Regions from separate parts of the Sphingobium sp. FG125 genome, predicted to be linked through region 1. Evidence: riboswitches for the same ligand, from Rfam matches in the RefSeq annotation. Region 1 holds a riboswitch; the other holds the start of a gene.

Region 1 (6,807 bases):
GCCCCTTGGCGACCTGCGCGCCTTGTTCAATCACCGCGCCCTGCGCGACCGATGCCTTGGGCCAGCCAGCATGGATCGCATATTGCAGGACGAATTCGAACATCTCGCTTTGGGTCGTATTGCCGCTCTTCATTGCGGCGTAGATATGGGTGTGGATCGGCGTATAGGCAGCTGAATCGCAGACCCCGACCAATGTGATCCAGCGACGCGCGCGCTGGTCCAGGCCAGGCCGGTTCCATATTTCGCCAAAGACATAGCCATTGATCCCGGCCTCGAAATAGGCGGTTTTCGCAGGTGGACCGCCAAAGGTCATGACGTCGATAAAGGCAGCCATGCCGTCAGCCATCCGCGCATCATGCCGCCATGGTTCGGCCCGGATTGGCGGCACGTCGGCGGGGGGCAGGCCCAGTGCGTCGGCAGCGATGCTGACCGCTTCATCAAACAGTGCCCCCGCGCTCCAGCCGCAATAGATGGCGGCATGGGTTGCGGCCTCGCGCAGTTCGGCCAGTGTCAGATCGCCATTTTTGAGCGCCCCGCGCGCATAAGCTGTCGCCATAACGCGATGGCCGGTATTGGCGGCGCTCGCCAGCGCGATCAGATAGCGTGAGCGGCGGTCGAGGGCGTCGCGCGACCAGACTTCGGCAAAGACGAAATCGCGCCATGACTGGTCGTAGAGCGTCGCCGCTTCCGGCGCTCGCAAATCAAGTATCTGTGCCTGCAAGGCCAGGCCGCGTGCCGTGCGCTGCTGCGGATCGAGCAGCGTCATCATGCCACCGCCGGGGGCGTCAGATTGACGTAAACATTCTTGATCCGCAGAAATTCATGCAGACCCGCTTCTCCGCCCAGACGGCCATAGCCGCTTTGCTTCATCCCGCCGAACGGGACGCAGGGGGTCATGGCTTCGCCGGACGCATTGACCTGAATCTGGCCGGCGTCCAGCTGGCTTGCGACATGATGGGCGCGGCGCAGATTTTGCGTGTGAATATAGCCACCCAGCCCGAAATCGCTGTCATTGGCGATCGCGATCGCCTCCTCCTCGCTATCGAAGGGCGTGACCGTCAGAACCGGACCGAATATCTCTTCGCGGGCGACAGGGTCGTTCGGGTTGATATCGGCCAGGATCGTTAGAGGCAGGAAATAGCCATCGGCATGATCACCCTCCAGCCGCGCCCCCCCGGCAACGACACGCGCGCCTTCGGCCTTGGCCGCGTCCACGATTCCCGTGATGCGATGCAGGGCAGGCTGGGAGATGACCGGACCGAGCGCCACTGTTTTGTCGAACGGGTCGCCGACGGGGACATGCGCCGCCATTGCACCCAGCATCTGGAGATATTGTTCGTAGATCGGCCGCTGGACCAGCAGGCGCGTGCCATTGACGCAGCCCTGACCGTTGGCGCTTACCCCGCCGGACAGGCCACGCCGGGCCGCTTCCTGAAGATCAGCGTCGGCAAAGACGATCACCGCCGACTTGCCGCCCAGTTCGAGGCCGCAGGGCTTGAGCGTTTCAGCCGCGTTGCGTAGCACGGTCTTGGCGGTAGCGCCGCTGCCGACGAACTGGATTTTGTCGATGCCGGGATGGGCGACCATCGCCGCGCCGACATCCGCGCCACCGGCGACGACATTGATGACTCCAGCGGGAAAGCCCGCCTCCAGCAGCAATTCACCCAGCCGCATGACCGCCCAGGGGGCAAGTTCGGGTGCCTTGAGGACGATGCAATTGCCCGCCGCCAGTGCCGGGGCCAGCACCATCGTGGCGGCGAAGAGCGGCCCATTCCACGGCACGATCGCGCCGACCACGCCATAGGGTTCATAGGCGACATAATCATGGGCAGGGCCGCCCCAGGTCGGGACGGTGCGCCCCTGAATCTTGTCGGCCCAGCCGCCAAAATAGCGGAACTTCTGTGCCGCATCCATCGCGACGAAGGGCGCTGCGCGGATGATCGAACCATTTTCGATGACGCTGAGCGTCGCCAGTTCCATCATCGCCTGTTCGAAGAGGGACGCTGCCTTGAACATCAGGTCGCGCCGTTTGTCCCCTGCCAGCGCGCGCCAGCCCGGCTGCGCCGCTCTGGCTGCCTTTACCGCCGCATCGACATCATCCGCATTGCCCAGTTGCAGGCTGCGCGTGACCTGGCCGGTGGCGGGATAGATATGGTCGTGGATCGCGCCGCCGCCAGCTTCGGCCCGGCGATCGCCAATCAATATGGGATGGCACGGCAGCAGATCGAGCGCGGGTTGGGTAAAAGCCATTCATCCCTCCTGTTGCGCCATCCATCGGATTAGGCGTCTCTGGAACGGAAGATAGCATAATATATGCGTATTACTACAGGTTCATGGCGGTTTACAGCCATATCGCAGTGGCGTTGCGGCTATTATGTGCGTATAAATATATCGATGCTATCGGGACGTCGGCGTCTCCCCATCCGCCGTAGTTGCAAGGATAGCCGCCGATTTGCGCGCATCAGACCGGCCAGCGTTCAAGCCGCCAGGCGGAGTCCCAGAACATCCATTCATAACGGGTTGCGTTGCGGAAGGCGCGGATCATGGCTTCGCGCAAGGCCGGGGTCGTGGCGGCGGCGGCTTCGTCCACCAGCGCGCGGACGCGATCGGTCGCTTCGCCAAAGCCGGGATCGGCATAGGTGTCGATCCATGGCGCATAGGGGTTAGGGCTGGTGGCGCGCGGCTTGATGGCGCAGCCGACCTCCCAATAGACCCAGAAGCAGGGCAGGATGCCTGCGATCAGTTCCTCATAGCTGCGGGTCGCCGCGAGACTGGCCAGATAGCTGGTATAGCCAAGGCAGGCCGGGGTCGGTTCGGCGGCCTGTGCCATGGCCGCTGTGACGCCGAACTGTGCGAAGAAGGCCTGATGCAGACCTTCCTCCACCTGCACCGCGACCTTGGCCCCATCGGAAAATTCCAGCCGCCCGGCAGGGCTGGGCGCACGGGCTGCGGCGATCGCCAGCACGCGGGCATATTCGGCGAGGTAGAGGCTGTCCTGTACGATATAATGCTGGAAACTGTCGCGCGGCAGTGTGCCGTCCGCCAGCGCGGTCAGGAAGGGATGGACCAGGATCGCCTGTCGCAGCGGGGCGACGTCCGCCCAGATCTCATCGCAAAAGCCCATCGCTATGTCCTTTGTCAGAAGCGCACCGATGCGCTGGCGCCGAACTGGCGGCCTGTATTGATGGTGAAACTGTCGAACGGGCCATTGGGACCAAGGCCGAGCAACAGCGGCAATTGCTGCTGTCCGAACGCCGAGATTGCCCAACGTTTATCGAGCAGATTCTTCGCCCAAAGGTCGAAGGTCCATGCGCCATGGCTGACGCCGATCCGCCCGTCGACTGAGGTGTAGCCGGGCGAATGGAGGATATTGTCGATCTCAAAATCGACGCGGGACACATAGGCGACACTGAGCCGGACATCTACCGTTGCCGGACCAGCCGCGCCGTGCCAGCCTAGGCCGCCATTGACGGTCCAGTCCGGCGCGTTGGGGGTCCGCTGGCCGCTCATGTCGAGGATGGCGGGTTCGCCGGGTTCTGGTGTGGGGTTGGGGGTGAAATAGGTGCCGGTGCGGCTGTGGGTCCAGGCCAGTCCGCCATCCAGGCTGAAGCCCGCGCCCAGCGCCGCCTGCGCTGATGCCTCGATGCCGTGGACATCGACCTGCGGCACCGAGAGTACGACCGAATTGCCCAGGAATACGGTGTTCTGGAAATTGTCATAGTCAGTGACGAACCCGGCCAGCGACAGGCGGATGCGACCATCCGTGCTCTCGCCCTTGACCCCCGCCTCGATCGACCGGGTGGTTTCTGCCGGGAACACCGCCTGCCATACGTCGGCCGGGCCGGGCAGGGGGTTGAAGCCGCCCGCCTTGAAGCCGATCGCGCCGGTGACATAGGCGGTCAGATGATCGGTCGGGCGCCAGGCGAGGGACAATTTGGGTTGCCATTTCTCGAACGTCCGGGCGCGCTGGGCTATGGTCGTGCCGCTGGCGGTGCCGACCGTATCTTCCTTGCGCTGGTCGCGATCATAGCGCAGCGCGAGGGTCGCTTCGACCTGGGGCGTCAGGTCGTAGCTGGCCTGCCCGAAAATCCCGATCTGGCTGGATCGGGTTTCGGCGCGGAACGCTTCGCCACCGAACAGCAGCGGGCCGAAATCATCGGTGCGGTCGCGCTCCAGCCGCTGGTAGAACAGGCCGACATGCCAGCGCAGCGGCCCGTCGCCGCGCGACGTCAGCCGGGTTTCGCTGGTCCATGCCTTGATATCAACGGGTTGTGCGATGGGTTGAATACCATCTGGAAAGGCAGGCACGCCAAAGAAGATCAGCGGCTTGTCGTTGCGGAAATCCAGTTCCTCAACGAAATCCTTGTGATAATCGTCATAGCCGCCAGTCCATGTGAAGAGCAGCGCGTCGCCCGCTTCCTGCTCATAGCTGGCCTGCGCGCCCCACCAGGTCCGCGATGCCCGGCCTTCAAAGTCGCCGAACGGGTTGGTCAGTGCCGCGCCCGACAGTCGCCCGCCATAAAGGCCCGTGACGTTGCCCGACGAGATATAGGCCGCGCCGCCTTCCTCATTGGCCCAGCCCAGTCGGAAGCGGAAGGTGGCGGTTTCATTGAGCGCGACCTTGGCCTTCAGGCGCAGATTGCGGCTGATGCTGCCATCGACCTTCTTGTCGAGGAAGCTGTTGCGGATGAAGCCGTCGCTGTTGCGGTAGGAACCGGACAGGCGAAGCTGCACCTGATCCGACACCGGGGCATTGACCACGCCATCGGCGGTCCAGGTCAGGCCATTGCCGATGCCGACCGCTGCCTCACCGCCCCAGTCCGGGCCGGGATCGTTGGTCGTCATGGCGATCGCACCGCCCGACGCTGAACGGCCGAACAATGCGCCCTGCGGTCCCTTCAAAATCTCGACCCGCGCCAGATCATAGGGGCGCAGGGTGAAGAATTCCGAATCGGCCAACGCCAGCCCATCGACGATATAGGCGATGGAAGGCGACTGGCTGCGGTTGGTGGATATGCCACGGACGGAAATAAGGTTGGTGCCAGGGTCCTGATCATTGATGATGAAGATGCCCGGCGTCGCGGCGATGAAATCATCGATCGTGGCCAGGCGGCGCGCAGCGATGGCGGCGGGACCATAGACGGCGATCGTGTCCGGCACCCGGATTTCGGCCTCCTCGCGACCACGTGCGGTAACGACGATGCTGTCATCGGCATGGGCGATGCCGGTCCCCAGCAGCAGCGCAATCGAAATGGCAGGCGATGTAATGGCGTAAAAACGCATATCCCTATTCCTCCGCCGGTGTGAGCCGGATCAGGTTCGCGGGTTTGCCGACTGGACGCCCCCTGCGCCCGATCCGCCTCTCAGCCCTGACAGCGCCAGGACACCCCGTGGGTTGAAACTGGTGGTCGCCTATGGCGTCGAAGCGCGCGCGTCAAATGATCGCTGAGGGGACAGCGCATATTCCTGCCGAAACCGGGGTGATATTCAGTCAGCTATGGCGTGCGCGACGATGGATCGGCTTTCGATGATGTCGCGCTGGGCTAATGTGGCCATTATCATGTCTCCCCCACACTTCCAGTCCGTGCCATGGTGATGATCGCCCCCTTTCTGCTGCTGGCCGCTGCGGCGGGCGAGGCGATGCCGTCGCGCCCGCATTCGCATATCCATGCGGCGGGGGAGATTGACGAGGAACAGGGACCGCTGTTGCTGGAGATCACTTACACCGGAGAAGTGATGGGCAATGTGGCGGGCGGGGTGAAGCGGCGCGCACGCTATCTCGACAATCTCGACATTGTGCTAGAGGCCGATCTGGAGGCGACGCTGGGCTGGCGCGGGGCGCAAGCCCATGTCTATGGCATCTACAATAATGGCGCGTCGATCTCCAATGCGGTGGGTGACGCCCATGCCGTCAGCAATATCGAGACGGGGACGCGGGCGTTCAAACTCTATGAAGCGTGGATCGACCAGATGGTCGCGCCCGGCCTGTCGCTGCGCGCGGGCCTGTATGATCTCAATTCGGAATTTGATTCGCTCGACGCTGCTGGTGTGTTCGTCGGCAGCGCCCATGGCATTGGTAGCGATATTTCGCTGACCGGTCGCAATGGTCCGTCGATCTTCCCTTCGACATCGCTGGCGGCGCGGGTCGAATGGCGACCGGCCAAGGGCTGGGCCGTGCGCGCCGCCGTGCTGGACGGGGTGCCGGGCGATCCCGATCATCCCGCCCGCACCGCGATCAAGCTGGGCAAGGGCGACGGCGCGCTGCTGATCGGTGAACTGGAAGCGCCTGTCGCTGGCGCGCGGCTGCTGCTGGGTCACTGGCATTATACCGCGACCTTCGATGCGTGGGACGGAAGCCGGGGCCAGGGCAATGCCGGAGTCTATCTGCGCGGCGAGATGCCGCTGATGACCGATGGCGACAGGCGGATCGATGGCTTCTTCCGCCTTGGCACGTCGAGCGGGCGGTTCAACATATTCGACCGGTTCGCCAGCTTGGGCGTGAAATGGAAAGGCGCTTTGGCCGGGCGACCGGAGGATGAACTAGGTCTGGCGGGCATTACCGCCACGACATCGGTCGACTATCGCCGCGCCAGTGGTGCAGGCCGTTCCGAATCCGTTGCCGAAGTCACCTATCGCGCACCACTTTCCCATTGGCTCACCGTGCAGCCCAATATGCAATATGTCCGCAATCCCGCCGCCGACCCGTCCATCCGCGACGCCTGGGTGGTCGGGCTGCGTTTTGCCGTCGGGTTCCGGCTGATCGATTGACCGCCCGTCTCAAGGCTGGCCAGCGCGGCGCGCGGCGGG
Region 2 (6,807 bases), on a different contig from region 1:
CATACCACCTTTGATAAAAATTGGCATGATTCACGCACAATTCGAGACTATTCATCCTTTTTTGGACGGGAATGGACGAATTGGACGACTGTTGATCGCATTTTTTCTCTGTCAGAACGAAATTCTGATAAAGCCGGTCCTCTATCTTTCGCATTATTTCAAAACTAACAGATTACGCTATTATGAGCTTTTGCAAAAAGTTCGCGATGATGGCGCTTGGGAAGAGTGGATAAAATTCTTCCTTCATGGAGTGGCAACAGTAAGCCTAGAAGCGACAGAAACAGCCAGATCGATCGTGTCTCTGCGTGAAACTCACCGAGCAAGAATCACCGACAAATTTGGACGTGCCGCAGGTAACGGATTAAGAATATTAGAATCACTTTATCGCAAACCATACACTACTGTTAGCCTTGTAAGAGACCAACTCAAGATCAGCTTTCCGCCCGCTAGCGAACTTGTACAAAGAATGGTCGAAGCAAATATATTGGTCGAGATCACGGGACAAGATAGATATCGAGTGTATCAATACGCGCCGTATGTGCTCCTGTTTTCTGATCCGGCGCGTAGAGGAGATTAAAACCATATCTTAACTCTCAATCCCGCTCCCTGTCCCCAGCGCCCATATACAGCTCGCTGCCGGTTTCTCTGAACACCCGGCTCATTTCCGCCATGCCCTGTTCGGCAAGGGCTGCGTTCAGCGGCGCGCGCCCTCCACCAGCCTGCGGCTGGTCCCCCTCCCCGTGCCGGGGAGGATTGGCCGCGATGAACGTATCGGCGTCCTGATTCTGCTTGGCGGCGAAATCCCGTACCTCCTGCGTGATTTTCATCGAACAGAATTTGGGGCCGCACATGGAGCAGAAATGCGCTGACTTCGCGCCTTCCGCCGGTAGCGTCTGGTCGTGATATTGCTCGGCCGTGTCGGGGTCGAGGCTGAGGTTGAACTGGTCGCGCCAGCGGAACTCAAAGCGGGCGCGGCTCAGTGCGTCGTCGCGGACCTTGGCCGCGGGGTGACCCTTGGCGAGGTCGGCGGCGTGGGCGGCCAGTTTGTAGGTGACCACGCCGACCTTTACGTCGTCGCGGTCGGGCAGGCCCAGATGCTCCTTGGGCGTTACATAGCAAAGCATCGCCGTGCCATACCAGCCGATCATGGCCGCGCCGATGCCGCTGGTGATATGGTCATAACCCGGCGCGATGTCGGTGGTGAGCGGCCCCAGCGTGTAGAAGGGCGCTTCGCCGCAGGCTTCGAGTTGCTTGTCCATATTCTGCTTGATCTTGTGCATGGGGACATGGCCCGGCCCCTCGATCATCACCTGCACATCCTGTTCCCAAGCGCGCTTGGTCAGTTCGCCCAGCGTATAGAGTTCGCTGAACTGCGCTTCGTCATTGGCGTCGGCGATCGATCCGGGGCGCAGGCCGTCACCCAGCGAGTAGGCGATGTCATAGGCTTTGCAGATTTCGGTGATCTCGTCGAAATGCTCGTAGAGGAAGCTTTCCTTGTGATGGCTGAGGCACCATTTCGCCATGATGGAGCCGCCGCGCGAGACGATGCCGGTGACGCGCTTCGCCGTCATCGGGATATAGGCGAGGCGCACGCCCGCATGGATGGTGAAATAATCGACGCCCTGTTCGGCCTGCTCGATCAGCGTGTCGCGGAAAATCTCCCAGGTCAGATCCTCGGCCACGCCGCCGACCTTTTCGAGCGCCTGATAGATGGGGACGGTGCCGATCGGGACCGGCGAGTTGCGCAAAATCCATTCGCGCGTGTCGTGGATGTTGCGACCGGTGCTGAGGTCCATGACCGTGTCCGCGCCCCAGCGGATCGACCAGACCAGCTTGTCGACTTCGGACGCGACATCGCTGGCGACGGCGGAGTTGCCGATATTGGCGTTGATCTTGACCAGGAAATTGCGGCCGATCGCCATCGGTTCGGATTCGGGGTGGTTGATGTTGCTGGGGATGATCGCCCGACCGCGCGCCACTTCGTCGCGGACGAACTCCGGCGTCACATAATCGGGGATTGCCGCGCCCCAATCCTGCCCGTCGCGGATATATTCAGCGAGGCGCGCGCGGCCCAGATTTTCGCGTTCCGCGACATATTCCATTTCCGGGGTGATGATGCCGCGACGGGCATAGTGCATCTGGCTGACATTCGCGCCGGGCTTCGCGCGCAAGGGGCGGCGATGGAGGCCGGGGAATTGGGCGACGCCGCCGGAGCGGTCGGGGCCTTTGAGGCCGTTATCTTCGGGCTTTACCTCGCGGGGATCATATTCCTCCACATCGCCGCGCGCCAATATCCAGTCGCGGCGCAGCTGGGGCAGGCCCGCCATGATGTCGATCTGCGCATTGGGGTCGGTATAGGGACCGGACGTGTCGTATACCCGCACCGGTGCTTCGCCGCTGCCCGGCTCCAGCGTGATTTCGCGCATCGCAACCCTGAGCGGGCCGACATGGATTTTCTTCGATCCACGGATTGCGCCTGTCGTAACGTTCATTGCCGCCTGCCGGCGGATGAAGCCTTCGGCTTCGGGCATCTCGGTACGGGCGGGGACGTCTGCCATAAGTCACTCTCCTTGCAGCGAAAGAGAGAGAATGCGGGCGGTGTGAGTGCGCGCTTACCCTCCCTACGCCGGTGTTAGCCGGATCAGGTTCAGCGGGTCGCGGCCACAAAGCCGCCTCTCAACCGTCTGCGGACGGTCCCCCGGGGATGGCGGGAAGGGTAAGGGGTTTCGCGCGCGGGGTCCAGTGGCTTGTCGCTGCATCGCCGGGGCGAGCCGTGTCCGCGCAGATTCTTTGCCCGCCAAATCATTTGCATATTGCATTGCAACAGGGGGTAGCGTTTGATCCGCGCCATGCTCAAAGCCGCGCTCCACCACCGCACCGCCTATCGCTACAGCCGCTCGATCCGGCTTGGCCCACAGGTTATCCGCCTGCGCCCCGCGCCGCACAGCCGGACCAAGGTGCCCAATTATGCGCTGAAAATCGAACCGGCGGGGCATTTCCTGAACTGGCAGCAGGACCCGCACGGCAACTGGCTGGCGCGGGTCGTCTTTCCAGAGCCAGTCGATCATTTCAGTATCGAGGTCGACCTGCTCGCCGATCTGGACATCATCAACCCGTTCGATTTCTTCGTGGAACCCTATGCGGAAAATTATCCCTTCGCCTATGACGATCAGCTGAAAACCGATCTGGCCGCCTATTTCGACGTGGAGCCGCAGGGCGCGATGTTCGAGGCGATGGTGGCGCAATATGACGGTTATCAGAGCCGCACCGTGGACTTTCTGGTCGAGGTGAACCGCCGCCTGCAACAACAGGTCGGCTATGTCATCCGCATGGAGGCAGGCGTCCAGACGCCGGAGGAGACGCTGGAGATCGGCACAGGATCGTGCCGCGATTCGGCCTGGCTGCTGGTGCAATTGCTGCGGCGGCTGGGCTTTGCCGCGCGCTTCGTGTCGGGATACTCGATCCAGCTGGTCGCTGATGTCGAGCCGATCGAGGGACCAAAGGGGGTCAGCCAAGACGTCGTTGACCTGCACGCCTGGGCAGAGGCCTATGTGCCGGGCGCGGGCTGGGTGGCGCTGGACGCGACCAGCGGCATGTTTGCAGGCGAAGGGCATATTCCGCTGTGCGCGACGCCGCATTACAAGTCCGCCGCGCCGATCAGCGGCATGGCCGAACCCGCCGAGGTCGATTTCGATTTCGCGATGACCGTGTCCCGCATTGCCGAAGCGGTGCGGATCACCAAGCCCTTTACCGACAAGCGCTGGGACGCGGTGATGGCGCTGGGGGCGAAGGTCGACGCGGATTTGGCAGCCCAGGACATGCGGCTGACCATCGGCGGCGAGCCGACCTTCGTGGCGGTGGATGGCGGCGACGCGGGCGAATGGAATGGCGATGCGGTCGGCCCGACCAAGGCGGCCTATGCCGACCGGCTGATCCGCAAGCTGCGTGGCACATTCGCGCCGGGCGGCCTGCTGCATCATGGGCAGGGCAAATGGTATCCCGGCGAAAGCCTGCCGCGCTGGGCCTATGCGGTCTATTGGCGCACCGACGGCACGCCGATCTGGCACGATGAAAGCCTGATCGCGCCCGACGATGCGCCCGATGGCGCGCGCACGGTCACGCCTGACGACGCCCGCGCCTTCCTGGGCCATATGGCCGCCAATATGGGCTTTTCCGACGAATATACCCATGCGGTGTTCGAGGACCCGGCGGTCTGGTCGATCAAGGAATCGGAACTGCCGATCAACGCCACCACCGACGATCCCAAGATCAGCGACCCCGAAGCGCGCGCGCGGATGGTCAAGACGTTCGAGCGTGGGCTGGACCAGCCGGTCGGCTATGTGCTGCCGGTGCAGCGCTGGCAATCGCAGACCACAAAGCCGCGCTGGCAGAGCGAAATCTGGCAGTTGCGGCGCGGCAAGCTGTTCGCGGTGCCGGGGGATTCGGCGCTGGGTTACCGCCTACCGCTCGGCTCCCTGCCCTATGTGCCGCCGTCGGATTATCCCTATATCCACCCGCGCGACACCAGTGAGCCGCGCGAACCTTTGCCCGATTTCCGGGCGCAGGTCGTGCAACAGGCCAATGTCGAGGAGGTGCGTGCGCAACAGTCGCAGCGGGTCGCGGGACCCGAAGGCGGCATGGCCGCGCAGGAGCGGGTCGAGCAGGTCATCATCGAGGGTGCCGTCCGCACCGCCGTGACGGTCGAGCCGCGCGGCCATTATCTGTCGGTGTTCCTGCCGCCGGTGCAGGCGCTGGAAGATTATCTGGAGCTGATCGCGGAGGTAGAGGCGGCAGCCGAAGCGCTGCGGATTCCGGTGCGGATCGAAGGCTATTCGCCCCCGCCCGACCCGCGCATCGCGGTGTTGAAGGCGACGCCCGACCCCGGCGTGATCGAGGTGAATGTCCATCCCGCCTCCAGCTGGGACGAGACGGTCGCGATCACCGAACAGCTGTACGCCTATGCCCGCGAATGCGATCTGACCGCCGACAAATTCATGGTCGATGGCCGGTCGGTCGGCACCGGCGGGGGCAATCATATCGTGCTGGGCGGGCCGACATTGACGGATTCGCCCTTCATCCGGCGGCCCGACCTGCTCAAAAGCTTCGTCCTCTACTGGCAGCGGCACCCTTCGCTCTCCTACCTCTTCTCCGGCCTGTGCATCGGGCCGACGAGTCAGGCTCCGCGGATCGACGAAGCGCGGCATGACGGCCTTTACGAGCTGGAGATCGCGCTGGCGCAGGTGCCCAATCCGTTCGCGGGGGAAGGTGCTTCGCCGCCACCATGGCTGGTCGATCGATTGTTCCGCAACCTGCTGGTCGATGTGACCGGCAACACCCACCGCACCGAAATCTGCATCGACAAGATGTTTTCGCCCGATGGCCCGACCGGACGGCTGGGGCTGTTGGAGTTTCGCGGTTTTGAAATGCCGCCCGAAGCGCGGATGAGCCTGGCGCAGCAATTGCTGATCCGGGCGCTGGCGGCGTGGTTCTGGCGGCAACCGCAGCAGGGCAATCTGGTGCGCTGGGGGACGACCCTGCATGACCGTTTCATGCTGCCCCATTTCGTCTGGGCGGACTTTCTGGAAATCCTCTCCGACCTGCGCGGCGCAGGCTATGATTTCGACCCCAACTGGTTCGAGGCGCAGCGGCAATTCCGCTTCCCCATCCATGGCACGGTCGATGCGGGTGGCGTCGGGCTGGAAATCAGCCATGCGCTCGAACCCTGGAACGTGCTGGGCGAAACCGGGGCGATCGGTGGCACGGTGCGCTATGTCGACAGTTCGACCGAGCGGTTGCAGGTCCGCGCCACGGGTCTGGTCGCCGGACGGCATATCGTTGCGTGCAACGGACGGCAGGTGCCGATGACGGCAACCGCCGTGCCGGGCGAAGGCGTGGGCGGCGTCCGCTACAAGGCGTGGGCACCGGCCAATTGTATGCACCCAAACCTGCCCGCCAATGCGCCGCTGACCTTCGACGTGCTGGACAGCTGGAGCGGGCGGTCGCTGGGCGGCTGCGTCTATCATGTCGCGCATCCGGGCGGACGCAATTACGACACGCTGCCGATCAACGGTTATGAAGCCGAAGCGCGGCGCAAGGCGCGCTTTCAGGACCATGGCCACACCCCCGGCCCGGTCGACATGCCCGCTGCCGAACCGGCGGGCGAGTTCCCGATGACGCTGGACCTGCGCTTCAGGCATCCGGGCGCTTGAGGGCGTTTTGGTGGACGCGGATACAAGACTGAACTGGGCCGACGCCTATCTGGCCACCGCACCGGCGGGCGATCTGTTTGCCGGTGCGTCGCCCGCCATGGGCAAGCGCTGGCGCGCGATGTTCGATCGCCTGTCCACACAGGCGCAGGGCGATCCGGCGATGCTGGCGGACAATGTCGCGCGGCAGGCGATTGACCTGGGCATGGCGTTCCGCCTGACCGGCGACGAACAGGAACGCTCCTGGCCGCTCGGCCCGATCCCGATGCTGATTGACGCTGGCGAATGGGCGCATATCGAACAGGGTCTGGCCCAGCGCGCCGAGTTGCTGGAGCAGGTGATCGGCGACATTTATGGCAGCCAGTCGCTGGTGCGCGATGGCAAGCTGCCCGCCAGCGTCATCACCGGCAGCCCGCATTATTGGCGGGTCATGACCGGCACCCCGCCGCCGCGCGGCCATCACCTCCATTTCTACGCCGCCGACATTGGCCGTGGTCCGGCAGGCGAATGGCGGGTTTTGGCCGATCGGGTGCGGACCCCGGTGGGGGTGGGCTATGCGCTGGAAAACCGCCTCGCTTTGTCGCGTGCGACCGGCGATCTG

What was found. A riboswitch is a leader RNA that binds a small molecule or an ion and turns the genes downstream of it on or off. The one in region 1 is predicted to bind thiamine pyrophosphate.
Region 2: linked by a shared signal. The riboswitch ahead of thiC (phosphomethylpyrimidine synthase ThiC) and the one ahead of ACODSR_RS02050 (TonB-dependent receptor) in region 1 are both predicted to bind thiamine pyrophosphate.

The regions. Positions count from the first base shown of each region.
Region 1 is NZ_JBMDKQ010000002.1:58,524-65,330, reverse strand. Features, by position in the region: gene ACODSR_RS02065 (carboxymuconolactone decarboxylase family protein) at 1-769, opposite strand, end outside; gene ACODSR_RS02060 (aldehyde dehydrogenase family protein) at 766-2,250, opposite strand; gene tenA (thiaminase II) at 2,462-3,124, opposite strand; gene ACODSR_RS02050 (TonB-dependent receptor) at 3,139-5,283, opposite strand; TPP riboswitch at 5,274-5,401, opposite strand; gene ACODSR_RS02045 (carbohydrate porin) at 5,596-6,768, shown strand; gene ACODSR_RS02040 (MFS transporter) at 6,778-6,807, opposite strand, start outside.
Region 2 is NZ_JBMDKQ010000004.1:70,104-76,910, reverse strand. Features, by position in the region: gene ACODSR_RS05045 (Fic family protein) at 1-577, shown strand, start outside; gene thiC (phosphomethylpyrimidine synthase ThiC) at 594-2,558, opposite strand; TPP riboswitch at 2,602-2,711, opposite strand; gene ACODSR_RS05035 (transglutaminase family protein) at 2,850-6,209, shown strand; gene ACODSR_RS05030 (circularly permuted type 2 ATP-grasp protein) at 6,307-6,807, shown strand, end outside.